Regions from separate parts of the Streptomyces sp. CA-179760 genome, predicted to be linked through region 2. Evidence: predicted binding sites of a transcription regulator. Region 2 holds the regulator's gene; the other holds the start of a gene.
The links. The regulator HspR, encoded in region 2, represses chaperone genes until heat shock. The targets are predictions, from matches to a motif close to TTGAGNNNNNNNNNCTCAA.
Positions count from the first base shown of each region.

Region 1: the regulator HspR is predicted to act here: its motif matches at 4,471-4,489, upstream of lon (endopeptidase La).

Region 1 is NZ_JBNJLZ010000001.1:6,510,167-6,516,241, reverse strand. It holds gene ACQEV8_RS29795 (sensor histidine kinase) at 1-165, opposite strand, end outside; partial or broken gene ACQEV8_RS29790 (protein phosphatase 2C domain-containing protein) at 535-1,319, shown strand; gene ACQEV8_RS29785 (MarR family winged helix-turn-helix transcriptional regulator) at 1,354-1,848, opposite strand; gene lon (endopeptidase La) at 2,025-4,448, opposite strand; gene ACQEV8_RS29775 (hypothetical protein) at 4,567-4,830, shown strand; gene ACQEV8_RS29770 (N-acetyltransferase family protein) at 4,836-5,111, shown strand; gene ACQEV8_RS29765 (rhomboid-like protein) at 5,124-5,921, opposite strand.
Region 2 is NZ_JBNJLZ010000001.1:5,228,537-5,234,611, forward strand. It holds gene dnaK (molecular chaperone DnaK) at 1-1,340, shown strand, start outside; gene grpE (nucleotide exchange factor GrpE) at 1,337-1,987, shown strand; gene dnaJ (molecular chaperone DnaJ) at 2,024-3,211, shown strand; gene ACQEV8_RS23680 (heat shock protein transcriptional repressor HspR) at 3,217-3,666, shown strand; gene ACQEV8_RS23685 (substrate-binding domain-containing protein) at 3,956-5,068, shown strand; gene ACQEV8_RS23690 (hypothetical protein) at 5,324-5,704, shown strand; gene ACQEV8_RS23695 (ABC transporter ATP-binding protein) at 5,906-6,075, shown strand, end outside.

The DNA.
Region 1 (6,075 bases), 1.3 Mb from region 2:
GGAGGGGGTGCCGGCACCGGCGATGGCCGCGGCGACCACGGCCACGGCGACGATGAGCCGGTTGCGTACGTGCGTGGGGCGGCCCTTGCCGGTGGGGGGCGTCGGCTCAGTGCCCTGAGCGGGGGCCGTCTGCTTGCCTGTACGACGAGGCCGCGTCTTCTGCACCGGTGCTCGCATTCCTGAACTCGTGAACCCATGGGCCCGGGTGACGTTCCGTCAACTGGCGCGTACTCCCGGTACGCTTCCCGACCCTCCCAGCGCCAGTGGGCAGCGCACGCGCATCACCTGACCCGCCACCCGAAGGAGTGAACCCCGGACGAGAGTTGAGGGGCAAGTTCCGCTGGCCCTTGCAGCGGCCTTGCGTGGCACGCCGGTTGGACGTCGACGGCGGGCGGTGGCAATATTCGCCACCACGCCTTCCCGGAACAAAGCATTCCATCCCAAAACAGGCGTCTGACCTGCGTTACCGCACCGATCCCGCAATCATTGCCAGCCTTTTGCAACCCTTGTGAAGGGCTCGTGCAGACTGGCTGGATGCGCACTGAACTCGCCTCGGAGCCGGGAGACGCCGACCGCCCCAACGAGGACTTCGCCGGCGTCGGACTACCGGCCTCCGGACAGGGTGGTTCGGTCGTCGTCCTGGACGGTGTCACCCCGCCGAGGGACGGGACGGGGTGTCTGCATTCCGTCCCCTGGTTCACCGCACGCCTCGGCGGAGCTCTGACCGAACTGACCGTTTCACTCCCGGATGCTCCCCTGGTCGACGCCTTGTCCCGCGCCATCGCGCGTACCTCCGAGGCGCACGCCGCAACCTGTGACCTTTCTCACCCCCGGACACCACAGGCCACGGTGGTCGTGGCCCGCTGGACCCCGGCCACGGTGGAGTACCTGGTGCTCTCGGACTCCGCCCTCCTCCTGGAGTCCCCCGACGGCGTGGTGACGCCCGTCCTCGACGACCGCCTCTCCCTCCTCCCCCGCTCGGCCCTGGCCACGGACGCGCTGGTGGACTCGACGGTCCGCAACAAGGAGGGCGGCTTCTTCACCGCGGCCGCCGACCCCTCGGTGGCCCGGCGGGCGGTGACCGGAACCGTGCCCCGCGGTGAGGTACGCGCCCTGACCGCACTGACGGACGGCGCCACCCGCTGGGTGGAGAGGTTCGAGGAGGGCGACTGGACGGACTGCTTCCAGCTGGTGCGCAAGGAGGGCCCGCAGGCACTGGTGGACCGCGTTCGGGCGCTGGAGCGGGGGACACCGCCAGGACGTTCCTGGGCCGGAGCAAGACACATGACGACGCGACGGTCGTGTACGTCGAGTTCTAGCCGCTCGGCATCCCGACGGGCGTCGGCGCCGGGGTTACTTCTCCATACCGCGGTTGAGCTGGCGCAGCAGCCGGGCCAGTTCCGTGACCTCGTGGGTGTCCCAGTCGGCCAGGCGGCCGGCGTAGCGGGCGCGGCGGGCCTCCCGCACCCGGCGGACGCGGTCGTGGCCCTCCTGGGTGAGGGCGACGAGCCAGGCGCGGCCGTCGGCGGGGTCGGGCTCGCGCGCGACCAGCCCGAGTTCCTCCAGGGCCCGCAGCTGGCGGGACATCGTGGCCTTGCCGACGCCGATGTAGGCGGCGAGCTCGGTCGCCCGCTGCTTGCCGTACTCGTCGAGCCGGACGAGGAGCCCGTACGCGGACGACTCCAGGTCGGGGTGCACCTCGCGGGCCATCTCGCCCTGGTTGGCCCGAGCACGCCGCAGCAGCACGGTCAGCTCACGCTCCAGGGCGAGGAAGGCGGGCTGGTCCACACCGCTCGCGGCCAGGGCGGATTCGCCTCCCGGTCCGTCGCCGTTCCCGTTGTCCTGCACGTCAGCCCCTGCCTCGGTATCGCCCCGTACTGAGATTTTCCGTCACCTGCCGTCATCGCCGCAGTTCGGCAAGTATTCCGCAGGTCACGGCCCGCCTGTACACAGGGCCACCACACGGTGAAGGCCCGGGCCTCCCTCACGGGAACCCGGGCCTTCCCCTGATCCGGTCACGCCCGTCACGCCGCGACCGGAACCTCCGGCGCCGCACTCGCGGTCGCGGGCGCGAGCGCCAGCTCCAGGACCTGGCGGACGTCGGTCACGGCATGGACGTCGAGCCCGTCCAGCACCTCGGCCGGGACGTCGTCCAGGTCGGGTTCGTTGCGCTTGGGGATGATCACGGTGGTGACCCCGGCGCGATGGGCGGCCAGCAGCTTCTGCTTCACGCCGCCGATCGGCAGGACCCGCCCGGTCAGCGAGACCTCGCCGGTCATCGCCACGTCCGTGCGGACCAGCCGGCCGGACAGCAGGGACGCGAGGGCCGTGGTCATCGTGATGCCGGCGCTGGGGCCGTCCTTGGGGACCGCGCCCGCCGGGAAGTGGATGTGCACGCCCCGGTCCTTCAGATCGCCCACCGGCAGTTCGAGTTCGGCACCGCGGGAGCGCAGGAAGCTCAGCGCGATCTGGGCGGACTCCTTCATCACGTCGCCCAGCTGGCCGGTCAGGGTGAGCCCGGCCGCGCCCGTCTCCGGGTCGGCCAGCGACGCCTCCACGTACAGCACGTCACCGCCCGCTCCCGTCACCGCGAGCCCGGTCGCCACGCCCGGCACCGACGTCCGCCGCTCAGCCGGCTCCTGCGCGGACTCGGGAACATGGTGCGGCCGGCCGATCAGTGCGCGCAGATCCCCGTCCGTGACGGTGTACGGCAGCTTCCGCTCGCCCAGTTCGTGCTGGGCCGCGACCTTGCGCAGCAGCCGCGCGACGGACCGCTCCAGATTGCGGACACCCGCTTCGCGCGTGTACTCACCGGCGAGCTTGCGCAGCGCGCCCTCGTCGACGGTGACCTCGTCCTCGGCGAGCCCGGCCCGCTCCAGCTGGCGCGGCAGCAGGTGGTCGCGGGCGATGACGACCTTCTCGTCCTCGGTGTAGCCGTCCAGGCGGACGATCTCCATCCGGTCGGCCAGCGCCTCCGGGATGGCCTCCAGCACGTTGGCGGTGGCCAGGAAGACGACGTCCGACAGGTCCAGCTCGACCTCCAGATAGTGGTCCCGGAAGGTGTGGTTCTGCGCCGGGTCGAGGACTTCGAGGAGGGCGGCGGCCGGGTCGCCCCGGAAGTCCGAGCCCACCTTGTCGATCTCGTCGAGCAGCACCACCGGGTTCATCGACCCGGCCTCCTTGATGGCCCGGACGACACGGCCGGGCAGCGCGCCGACGTACGTACGCCGGTGACCGCGGATCTCGGCCTCGTCGCGCACACCGCCGAGGGCGACCCGCACGAACTTGCGGCCCATGGCGTGGGCGACGGACTCGCCGAGGCTGGTCTTGCCGACGCCGGGCGGGCCCACGAGCGCGAGCACGGCACCGCCGCGCCGCCCGCCGACCACGCCCAGGCCCCGGTCGGTACGCCGCTTGCGCACCGCGAGGTACTCGGTGATCCGCTCCTTCACGTCCTCCAAGCCGGAGTGCTCGGCGTCGAGGACGGCCTGGGCGCCCTGGATGTCGTACGCGTCCTCGGTGCGCTCGTTCCACGGCATCTCCAGAACCGTGTCGAGCCAGGTGCGGATCCAGGAGCCCTCGGGCGACTGGTCGGAGGACCGCTCCAGCTTGTCGACCTCCTTGAGCGCGGCCTCGCGGACGTTCTCCGGCAGGTCGGCGGCTTCGACGCGGGTGCGGTAGTCGTCGGACTCCTCGCCGTCCTGCTCGCCGTTCAGCTCGCGCAGCTCCTTGCGGACGGCTTCCAGCTGACGCCGCAGCAGGAACTCGCGCTGCTGCTTGTCGACGCCTTCCTGGACGTCCTTGGCGATGGACTCGGCCACGTCCTGCTCGGCGAGGTGGTCGCGCAGCTGCTGGGCGGCGAGCTTCAGCCGTGCCACCGGGTCGGTGGTCTCCAGCAGCTCGATCTTCTGGTCGGTGGTCAGGAACGGCGAGTAGCCGGAGTTGTCTGCGAGCGCCGAGACATCGTCGATGGCCTGGACCCGGTCGACGACCTGCCAGGCGCCTCGCCCCCGCAGCCAGGCGGTGGCGAGGGCCTTGTACTCCTTCACCAGTTCGGCGACCTGGCCGGGCAGGGGCTCCGGCACGGACTCGTCGAGGTGGGTGCCCTCGACCCAGAGGGCAGCGCCGGGACCCGTGGTCCCCGCCCCGATGCGCACCCGGCCCCGGCCGCGGATCAGGGCACCGGGATCGCCGTCGGCGAGCCTTCCGACCTGTTCGACGGTGCCGAGGACACCGGTGTTGGCGTAGGTCCCGTCGATCCGCGGCACCAGGAGTACCCGGGGCTTTCCTGGCGTTGACCTGGCAGCGGCCTGAGCGGCCTCCACCGCGGCACGGACCTCGGAGTCACTCAGATCGAGCGGGACCACCATCCCGGGCAGCACGACCTCGCCATCGAGCGGCAGCACGGGCAGGGTGAGCGATGTGAACGCCTTGGACTCAGCAGCCATGATCTCCCCTTCGGCAGTCAAGTTGAGCTATGCCGACTCAATGCACGGGGGCCGCCGGATGTTCCCCGAGGCCGTTCGCTGTGAGCGATCACTCGGGACGCGGAGAAGGGGCAGGGCGTTGGGCCATGTCACACGGCATGTGTTCGGCACGACGGGCGAGGATCTCGACGAGACGGCCGTCCGCAAGGTGGCCGGCGAAGTGACCGGCGACGCGGTCCGGCTGAAGGCGTTCCGGGATCCCTCGGTGGTCACCGGCTGGCTGGACGAGAGCTGGTGGATCGACCCCGAGCCCGGCTGTCCGATGACGGCTCCCTGGCGGCGAACGACGTTCCGGACGTTCCCTACGGCTATCGGCTGCGCACCTGGTCACGCGGCGGGGTGACGCGCGTGCTGGTCGCCGCGCCGGACGGCTCGCTCGCGGCGCGCGGCCAGATCGCCCCGACGGGTGCGACCGCCGTCGCCGACCAGATCGAGACGGCCCCCGGCCACCGCCGCAGAGGGCTCGGCAGCCTCGTCATGCGGACGCTGCGGAACGCCGCCTTCCAGCAGGGGGCGCGGACCGGCGTCCTGTCCGGGACACCCGCGGGACGAGGGCTCCACGAGGCACTGGGCTGGGAGGCGGTGGCCCTGCTGACCAGCGCCAAGCACTGCCCGCCGGCGTGACGAGCCTCGCTCTCAGCTCCCGACAGCGCGTTTCACCCGCCACCGCCGGAGCACCGGCCAGGTCGCGATGCCGACGGCCAGGGCGATCAGATGGCCCCAGTTCGTCATCGGGTCGGTGAAGGCGAGGAGGTCCTGGAGCAGCATTCCGCCGAAGACGGCCAGCAGGGGCACGCGCAGCCAGGGGGAGAGCAGGCCGGCCAGGGCGCCGGTACCGGCCGCGACCCCGAAGCTGACGCCGTAGTCGAGGCGGTGCAGGGAACTGTCGGGGAGGTGCCCGGCCAGCACCGCGAGCCCCACCGGGACCTCGGTCGCCAGGGTGGCCAGGACGTGCCCGAGCAGGAAGACACCGGCCGTGCGCAGGCCGCCGATCCGCCGTTCCAGCGCGGTCAGCACCAGCACGAACCCGATCGTGAACGCCGAGGCCACCCCGCCCGCGACCCACAGCGCGCTGCCGACCAGCACCAGCCCCGGCGTCCGTACCAGGTGCGCGACATCGGTGCTGGAGCCCTGGAGCAGGGCGTGGACCAGCGCGGGGTCCGCGTACGCGGAGATCAGCGAGGTGACACAGAGGACGACCGCGTACCCGAAGGTGAAGGGCGTACCCGTGGGCGTGGGCAGCAGCCGCCAGGGCCGCGGCGGCGTCCGGAGCCGGGGCTCCCGCACCGGGTGGGACTCCCGTACGCCCGCGTCCAGGCTCTCCCGCGGGCCCCGCTGCCTCGGAACCCCGTCCAGCAGCCCCGGCGCGTCGGAAACGGGCGCACCCGCCGGCGCCGTCACGGCCGTCTTGTCGGGCGGCGCGTTGCGTTCCACAGCGGGCGCTCCTTCCGTCGTGCCCCAGCCTTCGCGTACACCTACCCCACTGTCTGTGACCGGCGCCACGCGAGAGCCGATTCACAGCAACCCGAGAGCCGCGCACCGCGTCCGCCGCGCCGCTCCGTAATGCTTGGCGCAGGACACCCCGCAC
Region 2 (6,075 bases):
CGTTCGACGTCTCGCTGCTGGAGATCGGCGACGGCGTCGTCGAGGTGAAGGCCACCAACGGTGACAACCACCTCGGTGGTGACGACTGGGACCAGCGCGTCGTCGACTACCTGGTCCAGCAGTTCCAGTCCGGCCACGGCGTGGACCTGGGCAAGGACAAGATGGCCCTGCAGCGTCTGCGCGAGGCCGCCGAGAAGGCGAAGATCGAGCTGTCCTCGTCCACCGAGACCTCGATCAACCTGCCCTACATCACCGCCTCCGCCGAGGGCCCCCTGCACCTCGACGAGAAGCTCACCCGCGCCCAGTTCCAGCAGCTGACCGCGGACCTGCTGGAGCGCTGCAAGACGCCGTTCCACAACGTCATCAAGGACGCCGGGATCAACCTCTCCGAGATCGACCACGTCGTTCTCGTCGGTGGCTCCACGCGTATGCCCGCCGTCGCCGAGCTGGTCAAGGACCTGACCGGCGGCAAGGACGCCAACAAGGGCGTCAACCCGGACGAGGTCGTCGCCATCGGCGCCGCCCTGCAGGCCGGTGTCCTCAAGGGCGAGGTCAAGGACGTCCTGCTCCTCGACGTCACCCCGCTGTCCCTCGGTATCGAGACCAAGGGCGGCATCATGACCAAGCTCATCGAGCGGAACACGACGATCCCGACCAAGCGGTCCGAGATCTTCACCACCGCCGAGGACAACCAGCCCTCCGTGCAGATCCAGGTCTACCAGGGCGAGCGCGAGATCGCGGCGTACAACAAGAAGCTCGGGATGTTCGAGCTGACCGGTCTGCCCCCGGCGCCCCGCGGCGTCCCGCAGATCGAGGTGTCCTTCGACATCGACGCCAACGGCATCATGCACGTCACGGCGAAGGACCTCGGCACCGGCAAGGAGCAGAAGATGACCGTCACCGGCGGCTCCTCGCTGCCGAAGGACGAGGTCGACCGCATGCGCCAGGAGGCCGAGCAGTACGCGGAGGAGGACCACAAGCGCCGCGAGGCCGCCGAGTCCCGCAACCAGGGCGAGCAGCTCGTCTACCAGACCGAGAAGTTCCTCAAGGACAACGAGGACAAGGTCCCGGGCGAGATCAAGACCGAGGTCGAGGAAGCCGTCAATGAGCTGAAGGAGAAGCTCAAGGGCGAGGACTCGGCCGAGATCCGCACCGCCACGGAGAAGGTCGCGGCCGTCTCGCAGAAGCTCGGCCAGGCCATGTACGCCGACGCGAACGCCGCGCAGGCCGACGGCGCCGCCGGAGCCGGCGCGGGTGCCGGTGCCGGTGACGCCAAGGCCGACGACGACGTCGTCGACGCCGAGATCGTCGACGAGGACCGGAAGGATGGTGCCGCGTGACGGAGGAGACCCCGGGCTTCGACGAGCAGCAGCCCGACGTCCCTTCCGGCGCCACCTCCGATGACGCCGAGCCGAAGGCCGCCTCCTCCGAGGAGGGAGCGGCCCCGGCCGGGGACACGGGCCAGGACGTGGCCCTGGTGGCCCAGCTGGACCAGGCCCGCACGGCGCTGGGCGAGCGCACGGGCGACCTCCAGCGCCTCCAGGCCGAGTTCCAGAACTACCGCCGCCGGGTCGAGCGCGACCGGATCGCGGTCAAGGAGATCGCCATCGCGAACCTCCTGACCGAGCTCCTGCCCGTGCTCGACGACATCGGCCGCGCGCGGGAGCACGGCGAACTGGTCGGCGGCTTCAAGTCCGTCGCCGAGTCGCTGGAGGGCACCGCGGCGAAGATGGGCCTGCAGCAGTTCGGCAAGGAGGGCGAGCCCTTCGACCCGACGATCCACGAAGCCCTGATGCACAGTTACGCACCGGACGTCACCGAGACGACGTGCGTGGCGATTCTGCAGCCCGGGTACCGGATCGGCGAGCGCACCATCCGCCCCGCGCGGGTGGCTGTGGCCGAACCCCAGCCGGGGGCACAGACGGTCAAGGCGGACGAGTCCGCCGACGCCGACGACAAGGAGAGCGGTGGCCCGGACGAGGGCTGACGTCATATCGGACGACAGGAAGGAGGGGCGTCGAGGATGAGCACCAAGGACTTCATCGAGAAGGACTACTACAAGGTCCTCGGCGTCCCCAAGGACGCCACCGAGGCCGAGATCAAGAAGGCGTACCGGAAGCTCGCCCGCGAGAACCACCCGGACGCCAACACGGGAAACGTCAAGGCGGAGGAGCGCTTCAAGGAGATCTCCGAGGCCAACGACATTCTCGGCGACCCCAAGAAGCGCAAGGAGTACGACGAGGCACGCGCCCTCTTCGCGGGCGGTGGCTTCCGCCCGGGGCCGGGCGGCGCGGGCGGCGGCAACTTCAACTTCGACCTGGGCGACCTCTTCGGAGGCGGCGCCCAGGGCGGGGGCCAGGGAGCCGGCGGCTTCGGCGGCGGGATCGGTGACGTCTTCGGGGGCCTGTTCAACCGCGGCGGTACGGGCGCGGGGACGCGCACGCACCCGCGGCGCGGCCAGGACATCGAGTCCGAGGTCACGCTCAGCTTCACCGAGGCGATCGAGGGCGCGACGGTCCCGCTGCGGATGTCCTCGCAGTCACCCTGCAAGGCCTGTTCGGGCACCGGCGACAAGAACGGCACACCGCGCGTGTGCCCGACCTGCGTCGGCACCGGGCAGGTCGCCCGGGGCAGCGGCGGGGGCTTCTCCCTCACCGACCCCTGCCCGGACTGCAAGGGCCGCGGCCTGATCGCGGAGCACGCCTGCGAGGTCTGCAAGGGCAGCGGCCGGGCCAAGTCCTCACGGACCATGCAGGTGCGCATCCCCGCCGGCGTCAGCGACAGCCAGCGGATCCGGCTGCGCGGCAAGGGCGCGCCCGGTGAGCGGGGCGGCCCGGCGGGCGACCTGTACGTGGTCGTGCATGTCGACGCCCATCCGGTGTTCGGCCGCAAGGACGACAACCTCACCGTCACCGTCCCGGTGACCTTCACCGAGGCGGCCCTCGGCGGCGAGGTGCGGGTGCCCACGCTGGGCGGCCCGCCCGTCACGCTGAAGCTCCCGCCGGGCACGCCCAACGGCCGCACCATGCGCGCCCGGGGCAAGGGCGCGGTCCGCAAGGACGGCACCCGCGGGGACCTGCTGGTCACCGTCGAAGTGAGTGTTCCGACGGACCTGACGGGGAAGGCTCGTGACGCACTCGAGGCGTATCGCGAGGCGACTTCGGGTGAGGATCCGCGGGCGGATCTGTTCCAGGCCGCGAAGGGAGCATGAGGCAGATGGACGGTCGTCGGCGCAATCCGTATGAACTGACCGAGGAAACCCCGGTCTACGTCATCTCGGTGGCGGCCCAGCTGTCCGGCCTGCACCCGCAGACCCTGCGCCAGTACGACCGCCTGGGTCTGGTGTCTCCGGACCGCACCGCGGGCCGGGGCCGGCGCTACTCGGCCCGTGACATCCAACTGCTGCGCACTGTCCAGCAGTTGTCGCAGGACGAGGGCATCAACCTGGCCGGTATCAAGCGCATCATCGAACTGGAGAACCAGGTCGCCGCGCTCCAGGCCCGGGCGGCCGAGCTGCAGAACGCGCTCGACGGCGCGGCGGCGGCGATGCGCCAGCGCGAGGCGGCGGTGCACGCGTCGTACCGCCGGGACCTGGTGCCGTACCAGGAGGTCCAGCAGAGCAGCGCGCTGGTGGTGTGGCGGCCGAAGCGGCAGCAGTCGGACTGACTGCCGGACTGAATGCCTGTCCACAGTCTGTGGAAGGGGCCGGGAGGCGACTCCCGGCCCCTTTCGTGTGTCTTGGCCCGGTTTCGCTGGGTCTCCCATCGATGGGTGGCCCGTGCGGGGAACCTGGAGATGATTCCGCAGAGTCTTCACAACGATCGCGGAGCGTGGTGTTGTCATCTCGTTAAGTGCTTCCGCTTGACGCTGGGGGCCGCGTCCGCGTTGGCTTTTCAGTCACATGGGCCACAAAGCTGTGCCCACGTCCGAATCACACGTGAAGTGGGCTCCCGACATGCGTCGTCGTATCTCCATATCCGTGGCCGCGGCCGCGATGTCCGTCACGCTCGCCGGGTGCGGCGCGCTCAACGCGACGGGGAGCAGTGACGACGCGAGCCCGGCCAAGGGCAACGACATCACGGTGGGCCTGCTGCTCCCGGAGAAGGCGAACACCCGGTACGAGAACTTCGACTACCCGATCATCAAGACGAAGGTCGAGTCCCTCACCGACAACAAGGGCCGCGTCGAGTACGCCAACGCCGAGGCGGACGCCGACACGCAGGCGGGCCAGCTGCAGAAGATGATCGACGACCGGGTCGACGTGGTCCTGCTGGACGCGGTCGACTCGCAGGCCATCGCGAGCGGCGTCAAGAAGGCCAAGGAGGCCGGCATCCCGGTCATCGCCTACGACCGGCTGGCCGAGGGCCCGATCGAGGCGTACATCTCCTTCGACAACGAGCTGGTCGGCGAGGTCCAGGGGCGCACCCTGCTGGAGGCCATCGGCGAGGACGCGAACCTCTCCGACAAGATCGTCATGATGAACGGCTCGTCGACCGACCCGAACGCCAAGCAGTTCAAGGCGGGTGCGATGTCCGAGCTGAACGGCAAGGTGACGATCGCCGAGTCCTTCGACACCAAGGACTGGAAGCCGGAGAACGCCGAGGCCAACATGGCCGAGGCGATCGAGAAGATCGGCAAGGACAACATCGACGCGGTCTACTCCGCCAACGACGGCATGGCCGGCGGCATCATCAAGGCGCTGGAGGCCGCGGGCGTGAGCGACCTGCCGCCGATCACCGGGCAGGACGCGGAGCTCCAGGCGGTGCAGCGGATCATCGCGGGCGAGCAGTACATGAGCGTGTACAAGTCGTATCCGCAGGAGGCCGAGAACGCGGCGGAGATGGCCGTGGCGAAGGTCCAGGGCCGGGACATCCAGTTCGCCGCCCTCACCCGCGACAAGGTCGACAGCCCCACCCACAAGGGCATCCCGGCCCAGCTGGTGCCCGTGGTCGCGCTGACGAAGAAGAACATCGAGGACACGGTGGTCGCGGACGACATCTACAAGCTGTCGGACATCTGCACGGCCAAGTACGAGACGGCTTGCCGGGCGATCGGCCTCCGCAAGTAGGGCCCCCGCCCTGCTCCCTGGCCTCTAGGATCCTTCCGGCTCTCCCCCCCCGACCGGGCGGCCCCCGACCGGGCGGCCCCCGTGCGGGCGGGGCTCGGGTGGCATACCCCCCGATGGGTGGATTCTCCCGGTGATCACCGACCGGCAGTCTGGAGGAACAGGGGCCGCACCGCTTTCAGCAGTGCGCTCCCGTCCCTTCCGAACCGCGCGGCGGACGGGACAACCATCAGGGAGAGGGGAAGCACCATCGTGAACGTGAGAATCGCACGACGTGTGGGGGTCGGGTTCATCGCGGCCCTGGCGCTCGGGACGGCGACGCCCGCCATCGCGTACGAGATCGGACCGCACTCCTACGACGGGGAGCTCCGGTTCTGGACCGAGGGCAGCCCGGACCGCTCGATCATGAACATCAAGGACACGGGCAGCGACCACTGGGTCAAGGCGGAGTACTACCGCGTCGCCCACCCGGACGACAAGCTGACCCTGTGGAACAAGGACGGCCCGAACGGTCCCAGGGACAACGACGGCAACATCGGCACCGTCGAGAGCAGCAAGGCCTCCGAGATCTTCAAGGCCCGCGGCACTGTGTCCCGCAACAACCTGCCGGACTGGCACACCAGCTGGTACACGGACTGACGGTGACGCACGCGTAGGTCCGGCCTGAACCGATGTGTACCGGTGCGCATCGGAGACGGGCCCGCAGCCTGACCGGGAGGGGCCGAGCGCCCCTCCCGGTCAGGCGTGTCCTCTTTCCGCCCCGCCTCGCCCACCGCGCCTCGACGAACCGCCGCTCCTTTCCGTGCGGTTGTCATTCCGTCTCGACCGAGGGAGCCCCGCGTGACCCCACCCCCCGCACCGCCCGTGCTGTGCCTCAGCGACGTGGTCTACGGCGTCTCCGGCCGACGCCTGCTCGACGGCGTCGACCTCACCGTGCGGGCCGGACAGTCCGTCTCCGTCATGGGGCCCTCGGGCAGCGGCAAGTCCACGCTGCTGATGTGCCTCATGGG